4 regions of the Calothrix sp. FACHB-168 genome follow, and region 1 is predicted to be linked to each of the others. Evidence: predicted binding sites of a transcription regulator. Region 1 holds the regulator's gene; each other region holds the start of a gene.
The links. The regulator NtcA, encoded in region 1, controls nitrogen genes in cyanobacteria. The targets are predictions, from matches to a motif close to TNTGTANNNNNNNNTACANA.
Positions count from the first base shown of each region.

Region 1 (7,596 bases):
GTCGCATACCCTGCGGTAATAGTTTGGTTAGTCCTTTGGGGGGGTACATTTGCCAATAGCGATCGCGTGCTTCTAAAGTAGAGTAGCGTTCATCGACTAAAGCAATATTCAACGGTTCGGCTAATTCTTGATTCAGCCGCTTTTTCCATTGCTTGGCTGTAGTTTGGTCGCCCATCACCATTAAGGATACAGCAAACCTCTGACGTAGTTTTTCAATAGTCGCGATCGCTTCATTTGCAGCTACTACCTCATGATAATGAAGTTGTCTATCTATACCGATGACTGCTAACCCACATTTATCGCGACCGGGATCGAAGCCTAAAATTACTGCTTCTGTCGGTGATGATTCACGGAGATTCATAAGTAATTCCAATTCAAAATTCAAAATTCAAAATTAAGAAATTTATACCAATTGGAAACAAGAATGCGACAGATAGTAGGGGCACTGGCACTGCCATGCCCTCTAGAATATTTTGATGTGTCGCAAAGATTATTTGAATTGGTATTAGACATATTCAGGACGAATAAAGTTTATATTCTGCCACCTGCTTTTCTCAAACTTGTATAATTTTTAATTCCCAATTTAATTATTGACTATAGGACTCAATACTGCTCGGTTAAGCTCAAAAACCTTAACCCGCGTAGGTTGGGGAGCCACTGCGTTGTCCGGGTTTCCCGGCTTGTTCGCCGGAGGCGTTCCCGCAGGGTAGCAAGTGGCGTTTGAGGAACGTAGACCCAACATTTGGGTAGCTCTGTTGGGTTTCGCAGAGCCTCAACCCAACCTACAATTTTCCTTAACCGAGCAGTATTGCTATATGACTCATATTTGATTTGGAGAAAAAAACTCAGTACACTTTTATTCCTTCTTACCTGTTCCCTGTTCCCTGTTCCCTGTTCCCTGAATCAAAGCGGATTCCTACTATTTTTTTAAGTACTAAAAATAACTTGTCCGTTAAATATGGCTATTAGTTTTACTCTCAATGGCCCGGCGGTAAAAGTGTCCTCAGCTGCGATCGCTTTAATTTCTAAAGGTTGCTCAAATTGTCTTAATTGGGCGACAAACCGCAAAAAAGTACCATCTATTTGTACAGTTTCGACGATCCCCGCATTCCGGGCGCGAAATTGGGAGGCAGAAATCAGTAAATCCAGCCTCTGTCTCAACTGATAAGATGTCATAGTTTTAGGATCGGCGGTAGTCGTCGCTAGTACCTGTCCCTGAGAAAAGACGAGTTGATTTTTGGCTGTATCCGTAAAGAATTCTATCTGCTTTTCGCCTCTAACGTAGTTACCAGCAGAGAAAATGCGCATGACATATTCCCGCCCATCCTCAATTTGTTTCACTAATTGTTCAATTCTATCTTGGGTAACCTGTAAAATTTGTTCGTTACTGGCTGTAATTGTCCCTGGTTCGGCTAATTCCTGCAAAGCATTCTGATTAGCGTCTGTTAATAGTTGAGTTATCGCCTGACGCGCCGCCGCAGGCTTTTGAACTTGAATTACCGCCGCCGCTAAAACTTGACCCCGCACCAAGGCTAATTTACCTAAGCGCAGGTCGCGGTAAGATTGATAATATTTTTCTAGTCTGGCGACTTCTTGCTCTAGATAGTTTTGTTGCTTTTCCAATTCCTTGAGTCGTGATTCCCGCATGGTAATCACTTGTTCCCGCGCGGCTACTTCCCGATTGCGCTTTTGAATTAGTTGATCCAGTTGGGAGATTTTTTGATCTCGCTGTTCAATGGCTTCTTGGCGATTGGCTAATTCGCGATCGCGGTTTTCAATGGCTTTTTTCGCTTCATCAATGGCTTTTTTGGCTTCAGCGTACAGCCTTTGACGTTCTATCTTGCGTTGTTCAATTTCTGCTAATAAACTCTTTTTCTCGTCATAAACGCTTTGCAATTCGCTGATTGCTTTTTGATATTGGGCGACAACTTGACCTAATTGATTTTGAGTCCGTTGTAACTGATTTTGCGTTTGGGCTTGTTGAGTCAAAGTGCGGTTGAGTTGGGCTTGAGTCGCCTGTTGTTTGGCATTCGCCGCCTGTAAGGACTGATTAATTGCTTGTAAGTCTTTTTGCGCCTGCGCTTGTTCTTTTCTTGCTTGGTTTAACTCCCCTTCTACTTGACTTTTTTGCGTTTCTGCGGTTTTTAATTGTTCGCGTTTATTTCTTAAGTCTTTTTGAATATCTTCTAACTCAAAGACCCCTTTACGCAATCCTTCATCCGCAGCAAATAAAATTGCTAAAGTTGAGGCGGAAATTAAAGTGCCAGTAAAAATGGTCACTAGTACCGCCGTATTTTTGGGACGTAGCTTAAACAGAGAGAGGCGTGCTTTGCCAACTCTGGTACCAATGCGATCGCCCAAAGTGGCAAGCATACCCCCCAAGAATAAAATTGCTGCAATGAGGATGTACCCGGTGGTCATCTTCAGCTACCGAAATGCTTCCAGATACAGCCTACTACTTTCAAACATTTTTTGTGGGGAATTAGAGATTGACAATCACTGAATTTACTGGCTTGGCTTGTCATTTGTTAGTTGTTTTTGGTCTAATTTGATGCGCCACCCCTTTGAGAGTAGCCCTGCGGTCATTTTGCGTTCCACAAAAAAGCAAGTGGCGTGGCGCGATAGAGATAAGCTAATGCGCGTCTAAATTGCATAAATACTGATCGGGGCTGTTAACTGTCAACGGTCAACGGTCAACGGTCAACAGTCAACAGCCTTGACGATAGATTGTGCAACTTAAAAGCAGAATAGCTGAATGTGCAACTAACTGCTGACAATATCAAGGGTTGTGTTGGTAATGGAGTATTTTATCAATTTTGGGAGCGAACTCTAGGATTGGTGTTACCCCAAAAACACAACACTTGTCATCTCTACTTATCCCAATTGCTTTTAAGTGAATTGTCTACTTAAAGTCACCGGTTTATGCACAGTAATCTTTTTCTTGTGGATTGAAATCATCTTTTTCTCACGTAAATCTCCCAGTAACCGAGTGACGGTGACGCGAGTAGAACCAATTGCTTCCGCGATCGCCTGATGAGATAACTTCAGATCAATTGTGATCCCATCAGCGCAAGGAACGCCAAAATCTCGACAGAGAATTAATAAAAAACTTACTAACCTAGAACCCATATCTCGGTGTGCAAGAGTTTCAATCATCATCTCTGTTTGTAAAATTCGCGAAGACAGACCTCGCAGCATTAACATTGATAATTCTGGATTTTCCTTGAGTGCTTGCTCTACCTGTTCAATTGGCGCTGACAGTAATTCTACAGGCGTAAATGCAACGGCATGGTAAAATCTATCCGACTTGTTTCCCGTCAGTAATGACAGCACGCCAAAAACACTATTTTCCCGCAGCAATGCTACTGTTATTTCCTCTCCTGCTTCATACACCCTAGAAAGCTTCACTGCACCTTTTAATAGAAAATAAACTCGTTCAGCAGGATCGCCAGGAAAAAAGATCGTTTTATTGCGTTCAAACGTTTCGACAACCGGAGGAAACGCTCCAGTTGCCATCTGACGAAAAACATTTGCTAGGGCTTTATCTTGTGTCACGATCATCTCCCTTCCCCTACCCAATGCCGGAAAAACAAAAACTGATTACCTAAGAATACACCTGAAAAATCAATAAAGCACCGTCAACCTTTTTGTACTTTCCTATACTCCAAATCCTTATTTCCTAGCTATTTGTTTATAATGATACATAATTATTGATATTTTTAGCGAGAACTTTTTGAAAAGCCCCTTGTAATAGCTTAATTCAAAGGTTTATTAAAGGTAAAATCAAGATATCTTGAGAATTTATTAAGAAATAAACAATCATTTTATAACTATTAAACACTCGTACTAATAATCATTTTCACAAATCCTCTGGAAAACCAAGTCAAAGTAACCTCAGATTCTAGTATGCTCTAGCATGATTGTTTACTTTAAAAAAGTTATATGCTGGATCTGACTGGAAAAAACGCTCTGGTTACAGGTATTGCCAACAACCGCTCAATAGCCTGGGGAATAGCTCAACAACTGCACAAAGCAGGCGCAAACTTAGGTATTACCTATTTACCAGATGAGCGCGGCAAAATGGAGAAAAAAGTTGCCGAGTTGGTAGAACCTCTCAACCCCAGCTTATTTTTGCCATGTGATGTCCAAAACGACGAACAGATTCAGTCTACCTTTGAAACTATCCGCAGTCAGTGGGGAAAACTAGATATTTTAATTCATTGTCTGGCTTTTGCCAATAAAGACGATTTAAGCGGAGATTTTAGCCAAACATCGCGGGCAGGCTTCAACACAGCATTGCAGGTTAGTACATACTCCCTCGTACAATTAAGTGGTGCAGCCAAGCCCTTAATGACAGAAGGCGGCAGTATCCTCACACTTTCATATTTGGGTAGCGTCAGGGCAGTGCCTAACTATAACGTGATGGGCGTTGCCAAAGCCGGTTTAGAAGCCAGCGTGCGTTACCTAGCAACGGAACTCGGCCCGCAAAATATTCGCGTCAATGCTATCTCTGCTGGCCCCATCCGCACCTTAGCCTCTAGTGCTGTAGGCGGCATTTTAGATATGATTCATCATGTAGAGCAAGTTGCCCCCCTACGACGTACAGTCACCCAAGTAGAAGTAGGAAATACAGCAGCCTTCCTTTGCAGCGATTTGTCTAGCGGCATTACCGGACAAGTCATATATGTCGATGCTGGATATGAAATTATGGGAATGTAGTTAGTTTTGGGCATGGGGCATTGAAACAATTTTGGATTTTGGATTTTGGATTTTAGATTGGAATCCAAAATCACAAATCTAAAATCTAAAATTCCTTGTCCTCCTTGTCTCCCTTGTCCTCCATATCCCTCTCATTAGTTATGCAAATCAGCGATACTTCCAGTCAGGACTTAGTCCAACGTCAAGTTAATATTTCTCAATACGAACAATCTCTTACCAGTCCCAGAATTGCCTCTGTTCATCGCACTACAGGCGAAACCGATGTGCAAGTTACGGTTAACCTTGATGGTACAGGAATCTGCAAGGCAGCAACGGGTATTCCCTTTTTAGATCACATGCTGCATCAAATTGCTTCCCACGGTTTAATTGACTTAGATGTCCAAGCCAAGGGAGACTGGGAAATTGACGATCACCACACCAACGAAGATGTGGGTATTACCTTAGGGCAAGCCTTGAGTAAAGCACTAGGCGATCGCAAAGGCATTATCCGCTTTGGTAATTTCCTCGCCCCATTGGATGAAGCTTTAGTACAGGTAGCATTGGATTTTTCTGGCAGACCTCATCTAAGTTATGGTCTACAGATTCCTACGGAGCGAGTGGGAACCTATGATACCCAACTAGTACGGGAATTTTTTGTAGCAATAGTCAACCACAGCCAATTGACACTACATATTCGTCAACTAGATGGCATTAATTCCCATCACATTATTGAAGCCACATTCAAAGCTTTTGCCAGAGCCATGCGCATCGCCGTAGAAATCGATCCCCGGCGTGGGGGGATGATTCCCAGTTCTAAAGGCGTGTTGTGAATTAGGGGGATGGGGGAGGCATGAATTGCTTTTGACTGTTGACTGTTGACTGTTGACTGTTGACCAATGCCCAATGCCCCATGCCCAATGCCCCATGCCCCATGCCCCATGCCCCATGCCCCAATGTTATTTCTTGCTCCCCAATGGGTAACCTGTAATTGGATAAAAAGTTACAGCCATAAGGTGCATAGAACGGAGATGAAGTCTGTTGTAGATGTTTCTGATTCTCGATTGAATACTCCCGATACTCCACCAGTAGTATTAACTTCAGAGTTGCGTAAGGTCTACCGTACTGGCTTTTGGATGCAGCAAAAAGTTCTATCGCTCAAAAGTTGCTCTTTGATTGTTTACCCAGGAGAAACTTTTGGCTTATTGGGGCCTAATGGTGCTGGTAAAACAACTTTGTTAAAACTATTACTAGGAATTATCCGTCCCACTTCTGGGCGGGGGTTATTGCTGGGTAAACCACTGGGCGATCGCAGTGTGAAGCAATATATTGGTTATCTGCCGGAAAATCCTTATTTATATGACTATCTCACAGGCTGGGAATTTTTGCAGTTAGCAGCCGGACTATTTCAAATTCCCCAAAATATCCAACGTCAACGCATTCCTGAACTATTAGAATTAGTCGGGTTATCTTTAGCCGATGCGCGTAAAAAACAAATGCGTCGCTATTCTAAAGGAATGTTACAGCGTGTGGGCATGGCACAGGCATTAATTAACGATCCCAAGTTAATATTTTTGGATGAACCGATGTCTGGTCTCGATCCGATGGGACGCTACCAAATGCGGGAAATTATCTTAAAATTGAAAGCTGAAGGGAAGACAATTTTTTTCAATAGCCATATCCTCAGTGAAGTAGAACAAATTTGCGATCGCGTCGCCATTCTTTCTCAAGGGGAACTAATTTGCACTGGTTCCTTCTCAGAACTTTTAGGTAATTCCACTGCCTATCACATCAAAGGTGAAGGCGGCGATGTCGAATTTCTTCAACAATGGATACCCAACATAACCTTTAAAGCTGATAATTCTTGGCAAGGTATATTACCACAAGATAATTACTACGATTTTCTCACCAACCTCCGCATGACAGGCGCTCAAATCCTGGCTATGAATTTGTCTCGTCCTTCCTTAGAAGAGTTCTTTATCCAACAAATTCAACAAAAAAATCATTCTCTTAAATAATTTCACTGACAAAAACATTTCATTAACTTTTACCTGATTCTCTGCGTACCTCCGCGTTTAAATTTCCCTGAAAATCACATCAGCCAACAACATTAATTTCTATCCCGACGCAAAAAGTCACTTAAATCATGAGGATATTGACAAGATTCCTCAATTTAAGTGACTTTAGGTTTAAATGAACTTTATAAAAATTTTAAACCTGCTAAATAAATACTGCTCCGGAAGGTCAAGTTTTTCTAAGAAAATAAAAATGTTAGAGAGCTTGAATAATTCAGTATAGTCACGATTAGAATGTTTAGTCAGTACTTTAGCAATTGTAGTTTCAGAATATCGGGTAAATATGCTTAATACAGGTTTGCTGAAAATCCTCATCCAATCAAGTCTGGGTGTGGTCTTTTTAACGGCTGTCAATGTTGCTGCGCCATCTGCCAGCCTAGCTCAGCGACAACCAGTATCACAGATTCCACCGACAACAACACCAGCAGCATCAGCATCTATAGATACAAACTATACATTAGGTGGGGGCGACCTCATCCGTGTAAACGTGTTTGAAGTACCAGAATATACTGGGGAATACCAAATTCCTCCTGGTGGCTCGATTAATTTACCTTTAATTGGTAGTGTTTCAGTTCTAGGGCTAACTACCGAACAAGCTGCTGACGAAATTTCTCAAAGATACAGCCGCTATTTGAAACGTCCCCTGATTTCTGTAAACCTGTTGTCACCTCGGCCGATTAATATTTTTGTGGCGGGAGAAGTAACGCGCCCAGGTGCTTACACTCTCAGTTTACAGGGAGGCGCGGGAAATAATCCTGGTGTTCAATATCCAACTGTATTAGCAGCCCTAACCACAGCTCAAGGGGTGACATTAGCAGCAGATGTC
Region 1 is NZ_CAWPNJ010000011.1:80,262-87,857, reverse strand. It holds gene AACW45_RS05070 (pre-16S rRNA-processing nuclease YqgF) at 1-361, opposite strand, end outside; gene AACW45_RS05065 (DUF3084 domain-containing protein) at 928-2,421, opposite strand; gene ntcA (global nitrogen regulator NtcA) at 2,890-3,561, opposite strand; gene fabI (enoyl-ACP reductase FabI) at 3,943-4,719, shown strand; gene hisB (imidazoleglycerol-phosphate dehydratase HisB) at 4,860-5,528, shown strand; gene AACW45_RS05045 (ABC transporter ATP-binding protein) at 5,727-6,713, shown strand; gene AACW45_RS05040 (SLBB domain-containing protein) at 7,054-7,596, shown strand, end outside.

Region 2 (7,596 bases), on a different contig from region 1:
CGAAATCGATGCGGGGACTACAACTCGTAAAGCTGTTTGCAAGCGGGTAGCACCAGTTGCATAGGAACCTTCCCGCAGATGTGCCGGTACTGCTCGCATCGCATCTTCACTCAACGAGCTAACATAGGGAATAATCATAATCCCAATGACTAAACCCGCACTCAGCATATTAAACCCAGGTAATTCAGGGAATATTACCTGTAATAAAGGCGTCACAAATAGTAAGGCAAAATAGCCATACACTACTGTAGGAATTCCCGCCAATAATTCTAAAACTGGTTTGATAACTTCTCTGACTAACGGTGGTGCAAATTCGCTCAGATAAATAGCAATAATTGTTCCTAGTGGGATTGCTACTATTAAGGCAACTACCGTAGTCACTAAAGTTCCAGATACCAAAGGCCAAATACCATAGTGCTTGTCATCAAACAAAGGCGTCCATTGAGTATCTGTGAGAAATTCCCAAATAGGTACTTTCTGAAAAAACAGTATGGATTCGTAAACCAAAATAGCGACAATCGCTATTGTAGTCGCCACAGAAGATAATGCTGCGAGAAATAAGACAAACTCAATCGCCCGTTCTCGAAGATTACGTAATACTTTGGGAGAAAGTCGAGTTGGTTTAGCACCAATCATGTTACAGGATAGCGATCGCTCTTGCAAAAATTAACTTCAATTAATATCAAGAGATAAGACAAAGAGAGGCGAAAACCTCCCTTAAATCACTCTTGAATTTGAACCAATTCAAAATTCAGAACCTGGGAAACTGTGTTTATTCTTTAGCGTCACGACGCAACAGTTCATCAATCTTTAAACCAACCGCTTCTTGACCACCAAATACACTGCCAAATCTCTTTTTATTGAAATGGCTTTGCGCTGTAGTATAAGCTGAACCTGGTAGCGACACATATCTAACTTCTTTCGCTAACTTACCAGCGTTGCGCAAATAAAATTGCACAAACTGCTTCACCTCTGGTTTATCAATAGATTTGGAACTGACATAAATAAACAGAGGGCGAGATAAAGGATTATAACTGCCATTTTTAACTGTAGCTTCTGATGGTAATACCCCGTTAATAGCTACAGCTTTGAGCCGTTTGCTATTTTCTGCATAATATGCATAACCAAAATAGCCAAGGGCATTTTTATCACGAGAAACGCCCTGTACCAGAACGTTGTCATCTTCACTGGCGGTAAAATCACCCCGACTAGATTTAGCTTTACCAACCACCGCTTCAGTAAAGTAGTCAAAGGTACCAGAATTAGTCCCAGGGCCAAATAACTTCAGTGGTGCATTGGGGAATCCAGAACGTACTTGACTCCAGTTATTCACCTTACCTTGCGCCCCAGGTTCCCATACCTTCTTAAGTTCAGCAATTGTTAGATTCTTTGCCCAGGTGTTTTGCGGGTTAACCACAACTGTTAAAGCATCATATGCTACTGGCAATTCTACGTAACGAACGCCATTTGCTTTACAATCGCTGATTTCTTTTTGCAGGATAGGACGAGAAGCATTAGATATATCTGTTTCACCACGACAGAACTTTTTAAAGCCACCGCCAGTACCAGAAACACCCACAGTAACTCTGACTCTACCGCTTTGAGCTTTTTGAAAATCCTCTGCTACTGCTTCCGTAATCGGAAAAACAGTACTAGAACCATCTATTTGAATTGTTTTCACACCTTGGGATTGAACCGCAGACATTGTTAATCCAAAAGTGGCAGCTACTACTGAAGTTACACCTAATACCGTCAAGCTGTTAAGCTTAGAGTTTATCTTGTTCACCAGGATGCTCCTAATTTATCAGACCTTAGATTGCCGTCGAATCGCTATCAAATGACAATAATTGTCTGAAGTTAAAAAATTGTGAACATATTTGTTAATTGTTCACTGCCTGAAATTTGACTTACTCAGGTAATATAAAAGTTAACCAGTGGTTATATGGAGGGTAAGTTGTAATCGTTAGTAAAATAATTCTTTGTTAAAAGCTAAATTTTTTCTTTAAGTGCTAAATGCAATTAATGCATTTAATGATTTAACTATGTCTCATAAACCCATCGGTAAATTTACAAATACTTTACAAATGGTTTGCCAATAAAAGAGTAGAAATAATTTCATATAGAAATGAATTCTAACTGTCCTGCCCAGTCAGTTTTGCTATCAAATATTCGCGATGATGAGTAAATTAGTACCAGCCATCAGAGTCAGCAATTTTAGTTTTTATTACGATACTAAAAAGATACTTGAAGATATATCGCTAGATATTTACCAAGACAGAGTCACTGCAATTATTGGCCCTACTAATTGCGGTAAATCGACTTTTCTCAAGTCTCTTAATCGCATGAACGAACTAGAAGCAGAAGAAGTACGTATTCAAGGTAAAGTAGAATTTTTTGGTCAAAATATTTATGAGCGTCGTGTTAACTTAAATCGAGTACGTCGCCAAATTAGTATGGTATTGCCAAAACCAAATCTCTTTCCTATGAGCGTATATGATAATGTTGCTTATGGGGTGAAACTTGTAGGATGGCGACCAAAAGCAGAATTAGATGAAATAATTGAGTCGGCTATTAAAAGCGCTAATCTTTGGGATGAAGTCAAAAATAAACTGCACAAATCAGCTTTGGATCTTTCTGGCGGACAACAACAAAGATTGTGTATTGCACGTGCTTTAGCCGTCAAGCCAAAAGTTCTGTTAATGGATGAACCTTGTTTTGGCCTCGATCCCATTGCTAGTACGAAAGTTGAAGAGTTAATTCAAAGTTTACGCTCTACTTACACAATTGTGATTGTTAGCCATAATATGCGGCAAATCACTCGCTTATCAGATTTTACAGCTTTCTTTTGTCTTAATGACAATCAAACTAGTAAGCTAGTTGAATTTGGTAGTACCTATAAACTCTTTTCTAATCCCTCAGATTACCGCACCCGCGATTACGTTTTACCACGTATGAATTAAGTGCTTTCTTATTCATCGTAGTTAGCCCTTCGCTCACGGCTTTTCTGCAAGAAGCTGCCCGCCAAGCCAAGCTATGCCCTTAAGAGAATGCTTTACACTTAGCGTAATCACAGTATGAATTATTTTAGCCGTTCAAATACTGCTCGGTTAAGCCCAAAAACCTTAACCTGCGTAGGTTGGCGAGCTACTGCGTTGGACGGGTTTCCCGCAGGGTAAGCCAACATTTGGGGGCTTTGTTGGGCTTTAGCCCTTTATTTAAGCGATAAATCGCAACTACGAACCCCTCAAAAATAATTAATGACTTCTAGACTATCTTGCAAGTTTACCTGTAATTGTAAATGTGCGTTTCCGTTATTAATGGCGATTTCTACCCAGCCATTGCTCTCTACTAAAGCGATCGCTTCTCCTATCCCCACATTACTATATGTTTCACCACCTGGGATAGTCAGATCGCCTACTTGCACATACCAGCTTTTCCCTTGTACGTAACTCCCCGGAATGTTACTCACTAAGTTACCAAAATGGTCAATATATTGAATAATACCCAAGAAACCACTAGCCGTTTGCTGACATTCACCAATATTAAGCTGTACCAAGGTTGCGGGATCGATAGCTGTTCCTAATTCTTGAATTGGTACACCATTAGCTAAATTAGCTCCCACCGGTGCAAAAATATCTCTCCCGTGAAATGTGTTACTTGGTTGGGAATTGCGCCAATAGTTAAAATTTGTTAACTCAACGGCGGCGATCGCTATATTTTGACTGAGTACGCCACTAAATAGCCCATTATCCGGCCCTACCAAAAATCCCCCAGCACATTGTAGCGCGATCGCTCTACGACTACTGCCCACACCGGGATCTACTACCGCTATATGTACTGTCCCTGCTGGAAAATAAGGATAAGCATTCATTAAACAAAACCTAGCAGCAGCAATATTTTGCGGCGGAATCTGGTGGGTTAAATCGATGACTTTGAGGTTGGGGTTGATTTGCGCGATCGCTCCTTTCATCACTCCTACATAAATATCGCGATCGCCAAAATCGCTCAATAACGTCACAATACTGGGTTTCTTGCTGCGGTGAAGATACATCAGAGATGATTGCTCGGTCTATGGTCATGGTTGACGTATATCTATACACATGGAAAAAAGTAATTATTTCTGTAACAAACGCTACGAAATTTGTGCTATATTAGGGAAACGAAATAAAAAAATGAAAACTTAACCAGGTAATCATTATGAATACAAATAGACTACAAGCTGCTAACAGAGCCAAAGAAGCCCACAAACAAAATATTCAACGCGATATTGAGCGCCGCTTGCAAGTAGCTAGATCCAAAGGTGATGAAACTCTAGTTCGGCAATTAGAAGCGGAAATGCGTTACTTTGGCTAAATCAACTTTTTATCTGTATAGTTTCTGTATACCCACCCGCATCTGCGGGTTTTGTTTTGTATAGGGCATGGGACAATCCATATAATCCCATATTCCGCACTTCAAGAAGTAACATAAATAAACTACACTCACAACCAATTCAGAAATATACTAAAAAAATCAAATAACAATCAAAAATAAATTATTACCGCCAAAAATATAGCTTTTTTATCTGTTTTCATAAATAAATTTAGGCCGCTCTAAACCCAGTATTCGGGCAGGTTTTTCACTGTTCCCTATTCCCTGCCCCAAGGGCTTGGTAAAGAAATATAACTTATTTACAAATTTGCATAAATGCCGTCGGTAGTTGCGTTGATTCTACAGAAGGCATAAATTTAACCTTTCCGAGGAGACATACAAAAAAACCATATCCAAAAAAATTCTGTCTAATCACTAGTTAGCATTCCACACACTGGCGCATCTTCAGGGTAAGTTGTAATTATGGATATATATTCAAATGCTTCTAATAATGACCATAAAAATGACGATCAACTCAAAACTAAACGCCTCGTATCAATAGATTTACTACGTGGTTTGGTGATGGTTTTGATGACATTAGACCATACCAGAGATTTTTTTTCTAATGTTCGTTTTGATGCGTTAGATATAGAAAAATCAAATATTCTTCTATTTTTGACGAGATGGATTACCCATTTATGTGCCCCTTCATTTATTTTCCTTGCAGGTGTGGCTGCTTATCTTTCCTTAAAAAGAGGAAAAACAAAGCAAGAGCTAGCTCGTTTTTTATTGATAAGGGGATTTTGGCTAATATTTTTGGAATTAAGTGTAGTTAGTTTGGCATGGACATTTTCTCCTGGTATTTTTACGGCAGGAGTACTATGGGCAATTGGCTGGTCTATGGTTGTTTTAGCCCTACTAATTCAGTTCCCCATGAGAAATATAGCTATATTTGGAGTCCTACTGATTATTGGACATAATTTGCTTGATAGTGTGCAAGCTAAACAACTAGGAAATTTTGGCTGGATTTGGTCATTTCTTCACGAGCGGACAATGTTTATATCGACATCAGGAATTCGCTTTTTCTTGGTTTATCCACTTATCCCTTGGGTTGGAGTAATGGTATGTGGCTATGCCTTTGGATATGTGATGACTAAACCAAAGACTCAACGTCTCCGTTGGTTACAAAATTTGGGTTGGGGTTTAATTTTTAGCTTTGTAGTTATCAGAGGGATAAATATTTATGGCGATCCACAACCTTGGTTAGTTCAATCTACATTTTTGAAAACCATATTATCATTTATCAATTGTAATAAATATCCCCCATCATTAGCTTATTTATTAATTACACTGGGGATAGCTTTTTTACTACTTTATATATTTGAAAAGCAAAATTTATCATTTCTCAAACCTCTGATTATTTTGGGGAGGGTGCCATTATTCTTTTACATTATTCATCTTTGGTTGATACATTTTTCTGCCATTTTGCTAGCCTTACCCAAATATGGGTTGAAGGCAATAACTTTTCCCTATCTATCATCTAGAGCCATGCCAGAAGATTATGGATATGATTTACAGTATGTTTATCTGGTATGGATTGTCATAGTTTTTATTCTTTATCTAATATGTAATTGGTATGCCAAGTACAAGGTAAAAAATAAATCTTGGTGGTTACGATTTTTATGATTTTTAGATGACAGATCGGCTATTGGAAAGATGTATTAGTCGTCACGGACAGTTATAACTATCCCGTGATTTCAATGCAATCGAACAGTAAAAGGAGCAAGCCGATGGCAGCGATCAACGATCTGAGGAAGCAGCAGTTCTACCACGGTACAAAGGCAGACCTTCAGCTAGGAGACCTGATCGAGTCCTGCAATTCTCCGGATGTGGATGAACGGGATAGGATGGCAACCTATGTCTACCTAACCCCTAACCTGGATGCGGCTATCTGGCAGGCAGAGCTAGCAAAGGGATCGGGTCACGGCAAAGTCTACATCGTAGAGCCGCTCGGTCAGATTGAAAATGCCCCCGAACTCACCGAGCAGAAGTTTCCAAAGCATCTGTCGATGTCATACCGCTCCCGCGAGCCGTTGCGAGTCACGGGAGTGGTCACGGAGTGGACTTTTTATCATGGTACAAGGGCAGACTTGAAGCCAGGAGACCTAATTGAACCCGGTTATTACTCTAACTACGGTCAGAGGAAGAAGGCGAGCTACGTTTATTTGGCTGCCACTTTGGATGCAGCAACCTGGGGGGCTGAACTAGCTCTTGGCGAGGGACGCGGCAGAATCTACATCGTGGAACCGATCGGGCAGATCGAGGATGACCCCAATGTAACGGACAAGAAATTCCCAGGCAATCCGACGAAGTCATACCGCTCGCGGGAGCCGTTGCGGGTTATGGGCGAGGTCATGGATTGGCAGGGGCACTCTCCAGAAGCGATCCTGACCATGAAGGATAACCTTGAGCGACTGAAGCAACTTGGTGTTGAAGCGATCGAGGACTGAGTATTTTTACCTCGAAGGTGGTCAGCAATGAAGAGTTGAAGAGTTGAAGAATTGTCTAACTATTCTAGAGACAAAAAAATGTCAGGGTGAGATTTTACCCTGATTGATGAAAATTAATTCGTAGTCAGCACTTTAGTGGTTGCAAATAAAGGACTAAGGCATCAAGTAAAAATAAGTAGTGCGAGCATCTTGCTCGCGCGGGCAAGATGCCCGCACTACAAATATTAAATTGTTCAACTTATTTTTACACGACTCCTAAAGTCCTGACTACGAATTACAAATTACGAATTATCGCCTAAGTTTTTGGTTTGAAAGTTGAAGCAACGTGCAATTCTTTTAACTGCTTCGCATCAACTCCAGAAGGCGCATCGGTTAACAAACAGCGTGCTTGTTGTGTCTTCGGAAAAGCGATGACATCGCGAATTGATTCTTCTCCAGCTAATAACATCACTAACCGATCTACACCGTAGGCGATACCACCATGAGGTGGTGTTCCATATTCAAAGGCTTCTAACAAAAAGCCAAATTTATTTTGAGCTTCTTCCGGTGATAAACCTATCGCTTCAAACACCTGTTCTTGTACATCTCGCTGATAAATCCGCCGACTACCACCGCCAACTTCAAAGCCATTGAAGACTAAATCGTAAGCTTGGGCGCGAGCGGTTTTTAAATCATGTAAATCATCGGGATGGGGTGCTGTAAAGGGGTGGTGTAATGCTTCTAAACGTTTTTCATC
Region 2 is NZ_CAWPNJ010000096.1:44,790-52,385, reverse strand. It holds gene pstC (phosphate ABC transporter permease subunit PstC) at 1-636, opposite strand, end outside; gene AACW45_RS37265 (PstS family phosphate ABC transporter substrate-binding protein) at 773-1,786, opposite strand; gene AACW45_RS37260 (phosphate ABC transporter ATP-binding protein) at 2,178-2,960, shown strand; gene AACW45_RS37255 (SAM hydrolase/SAM-dependent halogenase family protein) at 3,245-4,051, opposite strand; gene pirA (arginine synthesis PII-interacting regulator PirA) at 4,198-4,353, shown strand; gene AACW45_RS37245 (DUF1624 domain-containing protein) at 4,834-6,036, shown strand; gene arr (NAD(+)--rifampin ADP-ribosyltransferase) at 6,111-6,860, shown strand; gene aspS (aspartate--tRNA ligase) at 7,156-7,596, opposite strand, start outside.
Region 2: the regulator NtcA is predicted to act here: its motif matches at 4,120-4,139, upstream of pirA (arginine synthesis PII-interacting regulator PirA).

Region 3 (7,596 bases), on a different contig from region 1:
ACGAGAACACCGCCATAAACTTTACCAAACAGTCCATCTTGATTGAGCCAATCTTCGGGGAGTTTGGTTTTGGTGGGTTGTAACTGCTGAGTTTGACTGAGGCTAAATCCCCAATAACCGCCTAACAGCGTCCGCAACAATTGTCTTACCCCTGGTGCTGACAAACTCCCCACAGGGCCGCTAGCTATTAAGCGTCCACCTTTACTCATCCATTCTTCTAAGGCGATCGCTTGGGCTGGTGTTAATGTCTCCACATTCGGCAAAAATAACACCCGGCGATCGCCCCAATCTGCCGGACTTCTAACATTATCTAAAGCAATTACACAATATTTCACCCCTGCTGCTTGCAAGCGGTTAGTAATTGTTGACCATTGATTACTATTATCTTGACTATAAACAATACTCAATATAGGTTCTTCATTTGCGGCATTTGCTGGTAAAATGCCCAAACTATTTAATAGTAAAAATTGCAAATTAAAAATGAGGAATCCGGCTTTTTTAATTTTTCGCTGTATATTCTTAAATCGCTCTTCCTGATGCTTCACTCCCCACTCCTCACTTTATTAGTTAGTTATGAACCGTCAACCAGCAACGCTTCAGCTTGGCAGCAATCAAGCGTAGTTGAAACTAAGTAACTAGTAGTTAATAGTTACTTTTTATACTGTTGACGTTTAAATTTTGACCTTAGCAATTTGAGATTTTCGATTTTAGATTTTAGAATATTTAGGTTCCTGCGAAGGCTTTTGTCGAACAAATCCTTGCAGGGGAAAATTTTCGATTTATAGCTGTAGTAGTCTGTCAATTTTATGTTGAGGGGTTGGTAGTGCGGGCAGCGTTCGACTGAGCGCTCACGCCGAAGTCTTGCCCGCGTGAGCGAGACGCTCACACTACAGTCCCTCATTTCAATCCTCACAGACTAGTAGCCAGATAGATTAGGATATTCAGCTAAGATAAAACCCTAACAACAAAAGGCTTTCTAGTCTGTCAACAGTCAAAAGTCTGTAGGGGCGGGTTAACCGAGATTTCCGTTAAAAATCGAAGATATTTGTGAACCCGCCCGTACAACAGTCAACAGCTATAAGATTTAGGCATGTTTCAGCCACAATCCAAAATCGCTGGATTAGTTATCGTTTAAGCAATACAGGTATCGAGCAATTCTGCAATTCCGGCTACAGGAAAGATTTTAGTTCCGAGTTTGCTGGCGACTTCTGCAATACTCATATCATCTAAAAATAACGATTCACCATGTTTTAGCATGACACTTGGCAACAAAATGCCATCACCTAAATCTTGGTCTTGTAAATTTAAAAGTAGATCGTGCCCTGTCAATAAACCTGTAACGCTAATCTGCTGTCCCCAGTAATCGCTAGCTAATGCTCGCATATTTACCTGCAAACCTCTCACAGCATTTAACTGTTGGAGAAGCGGTTGAAATGCTTTTTCTACTGCATTACCAACTACCCAAGTTAATTTTTTATTGGGAGAAATTTCTGACGGTAATGATTGAGCCGCAGCAGTGAATTGCTTAATAAATAACCGAATCGAACCAACACCATTATCAATTTGGGGATATTCTTCATATTCTTCTTCACTAGGCAATTCCTCACCTGCAATTAAAAACCATTCATCAGCTAACCAAACCACACTGGAACCGAACTTCTGCCGCAAGTCAACAGAAAGCGATCGCACTTGGGAAATCACTTCTTGAGCTTTTGCTGGGGTTACCGGGATGAGTTCATCTTCTTGGGGACGAAACTTTGTTAACCCTACTGGTACCACCGCCACGGATGCGATCGTTGGGACTTCACCAGTATAAAATGACGCTAAATCCCTGATTGTGTGTTCCAAATGTATACCATCATTTATACCCGGACAAACGACAACTTGGGCATGAATTTGCAATCTTCTTGCTTGAAACCACTTAAGTTGTGACAAAATTTGCCCAGCGCGGGGATTTTTTAATAATCTAGTTCTAATTTCTGGTTCTGTAGCATGAACCGATACATATAAAGGAGACAGGCGCATTTGTTCAATTCGCTGCCATTCTTTTTCAGGTAAATTAGTCAGAGTTAAATAAGAACCATATAAAAAGCTTAAGCGGTAATCGTCATCTTTAAAATACAAGCTAGAGCGCTTACCCGGTGGTTGTTGATCGATAAAGCAAAATGGGCAGTGGTTATTGCACTGAATTAACCCATCAAATAAAGCCGATTCAAATTCTAGCCCTAAATCATCATCGTAATCTTTTTCAATTTCCAGGTGATGAGTTTTACCAGCAGCATCTAAAACTTCGAGTTCGAGAACTTCATCTGCACATAAATATTGATAATCAATTAAATCGCGGGGACGAGTACCGTTAATTGCAACGATCGCATCTCCCGCTTCAAAGCCAATTTCAGCAGCGATGGAATCTGGTAATACTTTGCTAATTCGGGCGGGATGGATTGTACTCATGAGTTAAGAGTCAAGGATCAAGGATCAGAGACGCGATTAATCGCGTCTGTACTAGGGGTGGGTTTAACTAACATATCTGTTTTTTTGTGAAGATTTCACACAACCCACCCCTACGGACTAGGGACTATTAACTATTTTTCAACAAACCGGCACTAATTGCCCCTAAGATGACGATACCAAATACCAATCGATACCAAATAAACACCCAGGTGCTACGAGTTTTCAGGAAGCGCAGCAAGCCGGCGATCGCAATATAAGAAAAAATCCCCGCCGAAATTACACCTGCAACTAAGGGAATGATTTGATCGTTGCTTAATCCGGCTTCCACAACACTTTTTAACTCAACCAAGCCGGCTAAGGTAATGGCGGGAATACCCAGCAAAAACGAAAACCTGGCGGCGGTTTCCCGTTCTAATCCCATAAATAATCCCCCCGTCAGGGTAGAACCAGAACGGGATACACCAGGAATTAAGGCTAAAGATTGGGCTAAACCCATCAATAAGCCATCTTTCATCCTCAGTTTCTCAAAATTGCGTTCCCGCTTACCGATTTGTTCCGCCAATCCCAATAACAGCGACATCACTATAGAAGCAATGCCAATTGAACCTAAGCTTCTAATGGGAGAATTATCAAAATCAGGAATAAATTTTTTAATTAACAGTCCAAAGAAAATAATCGGTACAGTGCCTAAAATTATTCCTAAAGCCAAGCGTAAGTCATAGTCATGATAATCTTTTAAAGCGATCGCTCTCACCGAACCTTTAACAATCCGTGATAAATCCGGCCAGAAATACCACAGTACCGCCGCAATACTACCCAGTTGAATAATTGCTGTAAAAGCTACCCCCGGATCGCCCCAACCCAGTACCACAGGCACAACTTTTAAATGAGCGGTACTACTAATTGGTAGAAATTCGGTCATTCCTTGGACAAAACCTAAAATAATCGCTTGCAATATATTCATTTGTTGCACCCCTTCACCCACCACTGGGGTAGGCTGGGTGCTGAGAACTTGCAGAGGAAATGCAGCTACCGAGAGGCTAGCAGATAGCGCACTCAACATTAAGAATTTTTGACGTTTCACTAAAGCCATTACGTTACCTGAGATCGCTGAAAATACAACCAATTACACAAATCAACCACCTGGGAAACCTACCAGGATAATCACAAAACACAGTTATAGGGTTATACATTTATCCCCACCAAGACGCGCCATTAATTTAGCACTCTCAAAGAGATTAGCGGTTAATAGCTAGAGTTTCCCTGAATTAGATTAAGTCTTGACGACAATCTTTTAAAGTTTTTGCGATCGCTAATTAATCAATAGTCATTTCTTAGAGACGCGATTAATCGCGTCTCTACAATTTTCATTTGTCCCCCTGCTCCCTGCTCCCTGCCCCTGCCCCTCACCCATTTCTCGCAAAATCATGTATGATAAATATGCCCCAGGGGGGGATTTTTCAGTGTGATATCTTAAGTAAGATAAAGTTTAGTAACAATTATTAAAAACGTTGATTAATAATACATTGTCATCTTACGGTACTTCTACCAACTCTATAGATACTGAGTTACACAGCATTACTCAGGGGCGTAATAGCATCGGTGAGTTAGAAACAACACTCGCGCAATCGCCCAATCTGCCAATTACACCTACTTCCACAAAGCTTTGGCTAGTATTAGCGGCGGCGGTATTTTTGGTATCAGTACCGGTATTTATTGAAGCGCCATTAGTGCGATCGCTTCCCAGTTTGAGTTTAGCGATGACAGGATTGTGGGTATGGCTGAGTTTTACCTTAATGTCACGTTCTGCAACTTATCTTTGGGGCGATTTGTTGTTGGGTTTTAGCTGGAGTTGGCTAGCAGGGGCAATTTATTGGGGATGGTTCCGTTGGGAACCCTTATGGCATTTACCAGTAGAATCTATTGGATTACCCTTTGCTTGTTGGTGTCTGGCGCGAAATTGGCACAAAGTTGGTAGCTGGTTTTATTTAGGTTCTTTATTCGGTACAGTCTTAACGGATGTGTACTTTTATGTAGTAGATTTAATGCCCTATTGGCGTCAAATCATGCGCGTAGAGCCTGAAGCTGTCCCCGCAATTTTACAAACCGCTCTCATCCAAGTACAAACACCTTGGGGACAAACTTGGGCAGGAATTCTAGCTTTGTTACTATTAACCTTGGGAATTTTACCTTTATTCAACCAAAAACGACATTGGTATGCCTTTGGTGGTGCAGTGTTAAGCACCATTTTGGTAGACAGCTTATTTTTGTTAGCAGCAATTTTCGCTTAATCAATTCCTATTAATACCAATTCAATATGAAGATGCATATAATTTAGCCTGCTTAGGCAGGCTTTGTTTATTTATGACCAAATTTGGAGCCTTATAGCTTTAATGCGCAGCTTCGCTTTAGTGCTGACTATTAACCTACTTAAAATCCTCATTAAAATCTGATACTAATTTAAAAAAAGAATGCGACAGATGGTAGAGGCATGGCAGTGCCATAAACTCTAGAATATGGAGATGTGCCGCAAAATTTAAATTTCACTCTAAAAAAGCATTTACACCAGTACAATCACGCAAAAAATCGCTAAAAAATAGTCAATTGTATTACAGTTATCTTTCAACCTATAAAATTATTTGTAAGATTGATTGCTGTAAAGCCAGAAGCTACGCTGATACATATTCATTAATTACAGGGTATTTCAGGTAAATGAGGTACAAGGGTAGGAGTGCGATCGCGGCTGTGGCTTTACAATTATCTGTACCTCACCAATTTGCAATCTGCTACATTTGTCAATAGGGCAGTCAGCAAAAAAGTCAAGTAATACCAATTTAAAAAAAGAAGGCGACAGAAGCTAGGGGCATGGCAGTGCCATAAACTCTAGAATATATTGATGTGTCGCTAACATTATTTGAATTGGTATAAACGCAGAATTATACCTAAAAACTATCAATAATTCTTCATAGTCGTGATTCAAAACTTACTCAGCAATATTAGTGAACTGCTACAATCAGAACTTACTGGATTAATTACCCAGACAGCACAACATATTCTGGATATACCAATCTCAGCTACGGAAGCTGAATTATTACCATTAATTGCTATTTATCCCGGTAATTTAGAAATTAGTCCCAAGTTTAAACAAAGTAGTTCCAGTCACCCAAGTCTGCAAGAAGTACATCAAGAAATTATTCTTGATAATTCACCAGCAAATTTTACTTATCAATTGGATAAAACACCTGTTCAAGGTTTTACTTTATGCCATCTTGTGATTGATGGAGAAGATAATCTGCTTGAGGAAAATATTGATTTTTTTATCGATTACCAACAAGCAACAATTACTTTGAAAACAAATTTATCAACAGCTAGTAAGCTGCTGATAGATTATTCTTTTATGAGTATTCTGGTAATTCAGGAATTCATGCAAGAATTTTTTATAGATATATGGAACGATAGCTTAACTAATATCGATAAATATTCTTCCTTGATTATGGGGATTATTCTTACTAATAATGATGAATTAATTAATGATTATAATCTCAATTCTCAATTAACCCCATACCAAACACATCACATTTTTAATACCCACCAGATTAACCAAATTCGGGTAATGAATGGTAGTTACAGCAGTTTCTCTAGACCATTTAAATTGCAATTAAAATTCCAAGTAATTGGCCAATTAAGGATTAGGAAAACAGTTAGCGAATCTGGAGCGCCAATTTAAAAAATGCTAATTTATCGGGAATATCGAGTACAAATTATATTCATCGTAAAACCAATTTACCGCAAGAAACGTAATACCAATTCAAATAATCTTTGCGACACATCAAAATATTCTAGAGGGCATGGCGGTGCCAGTGCCCCTACAATCTGTCGCATTCTTTTTTCCAATTGGTATAAGTTTCTTGCTGATAGCTGAAGTCATCTCAAGATGACTAGATATTCTGAAAATCTTGAGTCTACTTCAGTAGGGGCGGGTTCACAGATACGCTCCAATAATTCACGACTATCTCGCTTAACCCGCCCCTACTTGGGCTATTAGCCTTGAGCGTAAAGCCTGCGGCATAGCTTCGCTTAACGCGCAGCGCCTCGTTCGCGCAGCGTCTCCCCTTGGGAGAAGAGAAGTCGAAAGGCGGGCGAATCAGCCTACTTTGATATTTGCCTTAAAATCCCATCGCCTGGGCTACGGCTCCTAATTCGGCGGCAATTCCCTGTTTAAATTGGCTATTGCTGTGCTTAATAGCTGTATCTGGGTCTTTTAAACCATTGCCGGTGAGGACGCAAACTACAGTGGCTCCTGAGGGAATTTGGTCTTTAACTTGCAATAGTCCGGCGACAGAAGCGGCGCTAGCTGGTTCGCAAAATACACCTTCGCTGGAAGCTAACAAGCGGTAAGCATCGAGAATTTCTTCATCGGTGACGGCGCGAAACTCTCCTTGGCTAGCTGATTTAACAGCGATCGCTTTTTCCCAACTGGCTGGATTACCAATGCGAATCGCTGTAGCGATGGTTTCTGGGTGCGCTACTGGCTGTCCGTTTACCAAGGGGGCTGCACCTGCGGCTTGGAAGCCCATGACTTTGGGTAGGCGATCGCATTTCCCAGCTTGGTGATATTGACAAAAGCCCATCCAATAGGCGGAAATATTCCCCGCATTGCCTACAGGAATACACAGCCAATCGGGAGCATTACCTAAGGCATCGACAATTTCAAATGCGCCTGTTTTTTGCCCTTCTAGGCGGTAGGGATTGACCGAATTTACCAAGGTAATCGGATAGCTTTCCGCCATCTCTCGGACAATTTCCAAAGCGCGGTCAAAATTTCCTTTAATTGCTAAGACTTCCGCACCGTAAAGTAAAGCTTGGGCTAATTTCCCTAAAGCTACATAACCATCAGGAATTAGCACAAAGGCCTTCATTCCTCCCCTTCTGGCGTAAGCGGCGGCTGCGGCTGAAGTGTTACCCGTACTGGCACAAATTACCGCCTTAGCGCCTGCTTCCTTCGCCTTAGATATGGCCATAGTCATCCCCCGGTCTTTGAAGCTACCAGTGGGGTTAAGACCATCGTATTTCACATATACACGTACTTGTCTACCAATGCGTTCGGCGATCGCTGGTACGGGAATTAGTGGCGTGTTACCT
Region 3 is NZ_CAWPNJ010000017.1:108,445-116,040, forward strand. It holds gene AACW45_RS09870 (family 10 glycosylhydrolase) at 1-545, opposite strand, end outside; gene AACW45_RS09875 (TIGR03279 family radical SAM protein) at 1,132-2,454, opposite strand; gene AACW45_RS09880 (undecaprenyl-diphosphate phosphatase) at 2,582-3,547, opposite strand; gene AACW45_RS09885 (DUF3120 domain-containing protein) at 3,966-4,745, shown strand; gene AACW45_RS09890 (hypothetical protein) at 5,426-6,181, shown strand; gene thrC (threonine synthase) at 6,621-7,596, opposite strand, start outside.
Region 3: the regulator NtcA is predicted to act here: its motif matches at 3,944-3,963, upstream of AACW45_RS09885 (DUF3120 domain-containing protein).

Region 4 (7,596 bases), on a different contig from region 1:
TTCGTCAAGCCACGACCTAAGGCGGCGATATCTACACTACCATCTAGTACAGCTTTCAGTGCCGCCTCAGTACCATTCGCTTGAACTTCAACCTTCGATCCAGAAAATTGCTGTTCAAAACTTTGTTTGAGGTTTTGGTTGATTGCATTCAAGGCACTTGAGCCATCAATCCGCACTGTAGTCCCATTTTCTACTGTTGTTGGTAAGGGAAAAGCGGGAGCATCAGTTGCAGATTGTGCCAGTATCTGTTTTGGTACTAAGAGATTCACCGCCATAGGCATAGTTCCCACAGCCAGCAGTAATGCCAAACGGAATATTGCACTATCTTGTTTCGATTTTTGCCACATATGCTCCTTATCAGGGTACAGAAATACAGAAATTCGGCCAGCTTTAACGTTATGTTTATATACGATTAAATAGGAGACGCGCTAATTATACATCTCCATAAACTTTCTTCTAAATTTACTTTGAACCTGATTCTGGACGTAATACTGCGTCTAACTTTATCTTGTCTGCCCTCCAGATTCATAGACTGTTTATTTTTTTTAAAGTATCTCAGCTGTAGGTTTTCAGCCAAGTTTGCAGAGATAGCTGCTGAAAGTTGACTGTTGACTGTTGACCGGGTTTTATTTTAGCTTGATGTCTTAATCTCTCTGGCTACAGCTATCAGGGACTTGCAAATAAAAAAATATTCCAATCATTAACTTACCAAATCCGCAACTCGTAGGGGCGGGGTTACCCCGCCCCTACAATTTGGCATAATTTATTGGTCAATGGTCATTTGTTAGAGACGCGATGAATCGCGTCTGTACAATTGTCCCCCTTGTCCTCCTTGTCCTTCTTCCTAGCCCCTATTTTGAACGCCATTGAGGAACATGGGCACGAATTTCTCCATAAAAGCTTGGGGATCTCGTTCCCATGCTTTTTGGGCAACTTGAAGCCTTGTAAATTGCAATTCCGGTGCTAGCAATGTTTGTGGTAACCGTTCCATTAGATATTGGGGACGTTGCCATACAGGTATAGTATTCGCCACATCCATTAACTTAGCAACTCGTCGCAGTTCTGCACCTAAGGTAATATCCATCCCGGACTCAAAAGCCGCTTGTTCAATTGCTGCATACTTGCGCTTGGCTTGCTCAACTTTTTGCCGATGTTCTGGGCTTTTGTCTGCTATTTGTGCTAACCAACGATTACCCCAGCGCACATGTCCGGCTTCCTCTGGCAAAATCCTTTCTATGGTTTCGCGAATTTTAAGATTTTCTTCAGTTTGTGGTGCTTGTTTTAATGCATAGATGTGAGCAGAGAAATACTCACAACCACGCTTTTCGGTAATGTTAATTGCTGCTAACCCAGAAATTACAGCGTCTTCTAAGTCAGTTTTGGTATTGAAGTAGTCTCGATCTATGAGGCGATCGAATTCGTCGATATAAGAAGTCCCTGGTGGTTTGCCAATATCTGCCCCTAAATCTACCAGCAAATCTGTCAGCCACATAGCATGACGCGCTTCATCAGCTATATGGTGTGATAAATCCTTAATCAGTTCCTTGGGCTGTCTATCTAGCTGTTCAATTACCTCTGTCAAGTCTTTACAACTGCGTTGTTCGCTGTATCGGTAGCGGTTGAGGATAATTAAATGCAATTCGCGATCGCTTACTACTCTTTTGAGAATATCGCGCGCGCTCATTCCGTTCGGAGATTTTCTGGGATAGATAACTGTCATAGTTTGATTAACTTTTGTTAACTATGTTTTCATCTGCTTTTGATGGTAACTTAGTTACCTTTGATCAAACAGCAGCAATCTGGAGAATCTTACTTTTCAGTAAAATCCCTGCCTTCTAGAGAATCAACTCATCGCCAATTTCCCAGAAATTACGGTTTTGGACTTTCTGAGAATTTCCTCCTCAAATATAAATAACTGTAATAAACCAGCAATTGACCTTAAGACAGGCTTATATCTTTTTTGGAGAACATCCTGAAGCTAGATGCCTATGTACAATAGGCATTTGCGGCTGATGCCATATAGTTTTCTTCCGCGATAAAGTAATATTTATTGTTAAGTTTTGTTGCAAAAAGCTATTTTGTAGCTGTTGTTACAGAATTGTTTGCTATATTAATTAAAGAAAGACGAAACCAATTATTTATAACTAAAAAATAGAGAGGACTAGGTTATGTCTATTGAAGAAAAATCTCGTGCAATTATGGTGCGTCAATATCAAGAAGTTAAGAAACGTCAACAATCGATGCTGATGCGTAGCGCACAAGAACTTGGTCTTCCTGAAGAAATGTCTCATTATTGGAATCCTATTCAAGGTAAAGTAGACCAAGCTTCGCGTACTCTTTATGGCAGCAGCCACGCTGGTATGAGTTAGGTTGCAAGTGTAATTTAGCTGAGTTCAAGGAGAAAAAAATACACCATGACTGATAAATCAGGTGTCTCAGCTTTAATCAAAAACCCCCTTAATTTAAAAGGAGGTTTTGCATCCTGATAACGATTAACTTCAAAAAAAAGCCACCCCTAAGGGTGGCTTAAAAATTAGCAGCAAGAAATATTCAGTTGCAAAAGGTAGAAAACTTATCTCTTCAGCTTTCTTTCCTGATGCCTACTGATGCTAGTTATGAAAATTAGCAATCGTAGTACAGATAAAATTCGTAAGGATGAGGACGTAGTTGTAACTGCTTAACTTCGTTAACTAGCTTGTACTCAATCCAGTTTTGGATAAAGTCTTCTGTGAATACACCAGTATCTGTTAAGAAAGCATGATCGTTTTCCAGCGCTGACAATGCTAAATCTAGAGAACCGGGCGTAGAAGGAATCTTCGCCAGTTCTTCTGGAGATAGTTCATAGATGTTCTTATCTAAAGGTTCGCCGGGATGGATTTTATTTTTGATACCATCAATACCAGCACAAAGCATAGCAGCAAATGCTAAGTAAGGGTTAGAGGTAGCGTCTGGACAACGGAACTCTAAACGCTTGGCTTTGGGGTTATTACCAGACAGAGGAATCCGCACAGAAGCAGAACGGTTACCTTGGGAGTAAGCCAAGTTAACTGGTGCTTCATAACCAGGTACTAGACGCTTGTAAGAGTTGGTGGTGGGGTTGGTGATTCCCAATAATGCTGGTGCGTGTTTGAGGATACCACCGATGTAGTACAGTGCCATGTCGCTCAAACCAGCATATTTATCACCGCCAAATAGGGGTTTACCATCTTTCCAGATAGACTGGTGACAGTGCATACCCGAACCGTTATCACCAAAAATTGGTTTTGGCATAAAGGTGACGGTTTTACCATATTTTCTGGCAACGTTCTTGATGACATATTTGTAGGTCATCAGCCAGTCTGCTGCTTCGATTAGCTTACCAAATCTAAAACCCAGTTCGCATTGACCACCGGTGGCAACTTCGTGGTGCTGCTTTTCAATGGGTACGCCGCAAGCTGCCATTGTTAACAGCATTTCTGTACGGATATCTTGGAAGCTATCAGTGGGCGGTACTGGGAAGTAGCCTTCTTTGAAGCGTGTTTTGTAACCTAAGTTGGGACTTTCCTTTCTACCTGTGTTCCAACGACCTTCTACAGAATCTACATGGTAGTAGCCTTCGTTAGCGGTTTGGTCATAACGGACATCATCAAAAATGAAAAATTCGGCTTCAGGGCCAAAGAAGGCTGTGTCACCAAGTCCGGTAGAAACTAAGTAGTCTACGGCTTTTTGAGCAATTACGCGGGGACAGCGATTATACCATTCGCCTGTGCGAGGTTCTTTAATGCTACAAATTATACTTAGTGTTGGCTCTTTCATGAATGGATCGATCCAGGCAGTGTTTGGATCGAGAACCATTGTCATGTCTGACTCTTCGATGCCTTTCCAACCCCGAATACTGGAACCGTCGAAAGGTACACCATCAGTGAATGAACTCTCATCGATTTGGTTATGGTACACAGTAAGGTGCTGCCATGTCCCCGGTGCATCGATGAATTTCAGATCAATCATCTGAATTTTTTCGTCTTGAATTCTTTTCAAGACTTCTTGTGGGGTTGTCATTGTTACTCCTTCTCTGCCAATTAAATAAACTCAACCTAGAATCTTCAAAGCTTGCTGACCCTGCTGAGATGAACCCAATTGTGACACACCTGGAATATCCTAATGATAGGAGATTAAGAAAATTTGTAGTTTTTGTTACAGTTCTTTTAGTTTCCGAGTTATTTAACCTTTCTGTAACATCTGTACAAAACTCAAACATATCATCTCATAGGGGGCAACTTTGGCATAAAATCCTTAAGTAGCGGATAGATTGTTTTGTGCCGAAATCTATATTGTAATTGGCACAAAAAATGACTGTGCATAAAAACAGCCAAATAAATATCAAACCATAGATAGTATTGATTGGGAGAAACCAGAATGCGCGATGCAGTAACAACTTTAATTAAGAATTATGACGTAGTTGGACGGTATTTTGACCGGAATGCGCTCGACAGCCTTAAATCCTACTTTGATAGTGGTACTGCAAGAATTCAAGCTGCGGGAGCAATCAATTCCAATGCAGCTGCAATTGTCAAGCAGTCTGGTGCTAAATTATTTGAAGAATTGCCAGAGTTGATTCGCCCTAGCGGGAATGCTTATACAACTCGTCGTTATGCTGCTTGTCTGCGGGATTTAGATTACTACTTGCGCTATGCTACATACGCGCTAGTGGCTGGCAATACCAATGTATTGGATGAGCGGGTACTACAAGGATTGCGCGAAACTTACAATTCTTTAGGTGTACCCATCGGCCCCACAGTACGCGGCGTACAAATTATGAAGGATATCGTCAAGGCACAAGTAGCAGCAGCAGGCGTGGCTAATACCGCCTTTGTTGATGAGCCATTTGACCATATCACTCGCGAATTGAGCGAAACCGATATCTAAATCTCTGGGGCGGGCAATTGTCCACCTCTTAATCATATTAATAGCGATCGCTCTTCACAATTTTTGGAGCGATCGCTTTTTTCGTAATACATAAAACTGCGATTAATCCCAAAAATTAAAGCATAAATTAACATTTGCAGACTTGCTAATTAATCTGCTTTTGTCAATGAGCAATTTTGCTGATAAAAAAATATCAATGGGGGTCTTCAATTTAGAATTGTAAAATTTTGAATTCCCCAAGGGTGAAGATGGCAGCGAGGAAAATTAATTACAAAAATTAATAATATTCGATCAGTAATGGCCCTTCGGGAATGAAGCGAGAGGTAAAGTTAGTTTTTTTACCTAAAGCTTTTAAAGCAGCTACAGGGATGGGTGCTTTTAACGGTTTTAACTCTTTGACTTCCCAAAAAATTGCCCAAGTCGGTTTATCTGTTGCAGTCGATGGCGGACGAAACTGAGATTTACCTGCATATCTCCCATTACGCGAATTGCCATGCCCAATATATAAACCTTGCCAAGCAGCTTCTGAGTTTAGCGGTTGATTAACACAGTTAGAAGCGTAGATTAATACTTCTACTTCTTTATCTCCCCGTAATTCATCAGCTTTACGGAAGACTTCAAAAGCCATGCTACCAAAAGCGACTTTAATAGTTTCGTCGCTGAGTTCGTTTTCTAGCTTTTCCATTGTTTCCAATGCAGATAGCAAGTGCATCTCCGGAACAGGTGCCAGAATCGCGAAGGAATTTGTTTTAGCCATGTTCTGTCCCCATATCTTAGCCTTGTCATTATAGTGACGTTTCTGGGAAACGGGCTAATATTTTTGTTGGGAGCATCCCAAATGCGTAAACATATACTTTGTCATTGAGTGCATGATGAAGTGAAGCAATAGAATAGCAACTTAAAAAATTAGAATGTTACCTAGAGCTTGGCAGACTTTAGCTTGCTCGAAAAGATAGAGTTTTTAATTAACTAGATAAATATAAATTAAATATAAAATTTATGTGTATTACTTATTACTTAAAATACACTGTAAAAGCGATCATTAACAAATAATTCCTATAAATAAATTAACTTTTATAATTTCGTATCAGAACAGAAGATTCTTCAATCTTCATTGTAGGCTAGGCGATGCCGATTATATGACAAAGATTTCAGAACTTAAATAAGAATCATCTATTAATCTACTAAGGAAGAATCATCTATTAATCTACTAAGGAAGCTATAAGTTTTATGTTTATTATTGATGATATCATTAGCGAATTAGTGGCTCAGGGCTTGCAAAATTTACAAGATAGAGCCAATCATAGCGAAATAATATTAAAAATTTTGCACAAGGTGGGACTCAAAGGAGATGAACCACCAAATGATTTTGAAGGTGTTTATCGTTATACTTTAGTTGAGTATGGCTTAGGTAAACCAAAAATTATTTTAGAGTTATTTAGGCAAAAAGAAATCGAAGATAACTTTCAACAAGCATTTAACCAAAATAAAAATTTTAATTTTCCCGCATTAGATAACTATATTGCGGGTTATGCTATTGGTGATGAAATTAAACGACAAAATCTTGATTACCAAAGAGAAGTCAGGGAATTTGCTCGTTTATTTATTGAAGTTGCTAAACGAGCTAGAACTACAACAGAAATTTTACAAGACCATAAATTAGATAGTTTACAACTTACGCTAACTCAAATTCGAGAACAGGTTAGCCATCTTAATTTACCAGCAATTCAAGAGCAAATTAACCAATTAGCACAAAGTTATCAGCAATTATTACCACCGTCGCCAGTAGCAAGAGAAACAGAATTAGCAAAAAGTCTGCGTGATTGGTTTAATGCACTGGGTTATAAATTTGAACCAATTGAAATTTTAGAAGCAGAATATTTTGCTTGGGTAATTAATATCCCGAAACGGCGGGGTTATGACCGGATTTTTATTCGGGGTGTAGAGGGAGAAGCAAATATTAATGATGTGAATGCGGTTAAAGCAGGGATAGAACAATATAAAACTGATGAAGGTTGGGTGGTTGCGCCTGGGAGAGTGAGTAAGCTAGCGAGACAGGAAGCGCAAAAAAATCAGAATTTAGGGGTTTATTGTTATACCTTAGATGAATTAATTGAGGCTGATGCTGATTTTGAAGGGTATTTTGTATGGCTAGAGAAGCAAGTTACAGAAAAAGGAATTGATAAATATTATGTGCCTCTGGCTTGTATTAAAGAAGAAGTTGATTTAGCTACTAAGCGGCGTATTGGCATTAGTCACTATGGCAAGTCAGATGGTTGGATTGACCGCTATGTTAATAACTGGTTAGCCGATCCAGTGAAAGAACATTTATCAATTTTAGGGGAATTTGGTACAGGTAAAACTTGGTTTGCGTTTCATTATGCTTGGGAGGCTTTAAAAAAATATCGTCAGGCTAAAGAAGATGGTTCACCTTTACCGCGTATTCCTTTAGTAATTCCTTTGCGGGATTATGCTAAAGCGGTGACAATTGAATCTTTATTTTCTGAGTTCTTTTTTAGGAAACATCAGATTGGTTTGACAAATTATTCGGCTTTTGAGCAGCTAAACCGGATGGGTAAATTATTATTAATTTTTGATGGCTTTGACGAAATGGCTGCAAGGGTAGATCGTCAAGCAATGATTAATAATTTTTGGGAACTTGCTAAGGTAGTTGTTCCAGGTGCCAAAGCG
Region 4 is NZ_CAWPNJ010000022.1:1,509-9,104, reverse strand. It holds gene AACW45_RS13960 (DUF4912 domain-containing protein) at 1-347, opposite strand, end outside; gene AACW45_RS13955 (ferritin-like domain-containing protein) at 845-1,720, opposite strand; gene AACW45_RS13950 (hypothetical protein) at 2,169-2,369, shown strand; gene glnA (type I glutamate--ammonia ligase) at 2,623-4,038, opposite strand; gene apcB (allophycocyanin subunit beta) at 4,396-4,905, shown strand; gene AACW45_RS13935 (hypothetical protein) at 5,183-5,662, opposite strand; partial or broken gene AACW45_RS13930 (WD40 repeat domain-containing protein) at 6,136-7,596, shown strand, end outside.
Region 4: the regulator NtcA is predicted to act here: its motif matches at 4,161-4,180, upstream of glnA (type I glutamate--ammonia ligase).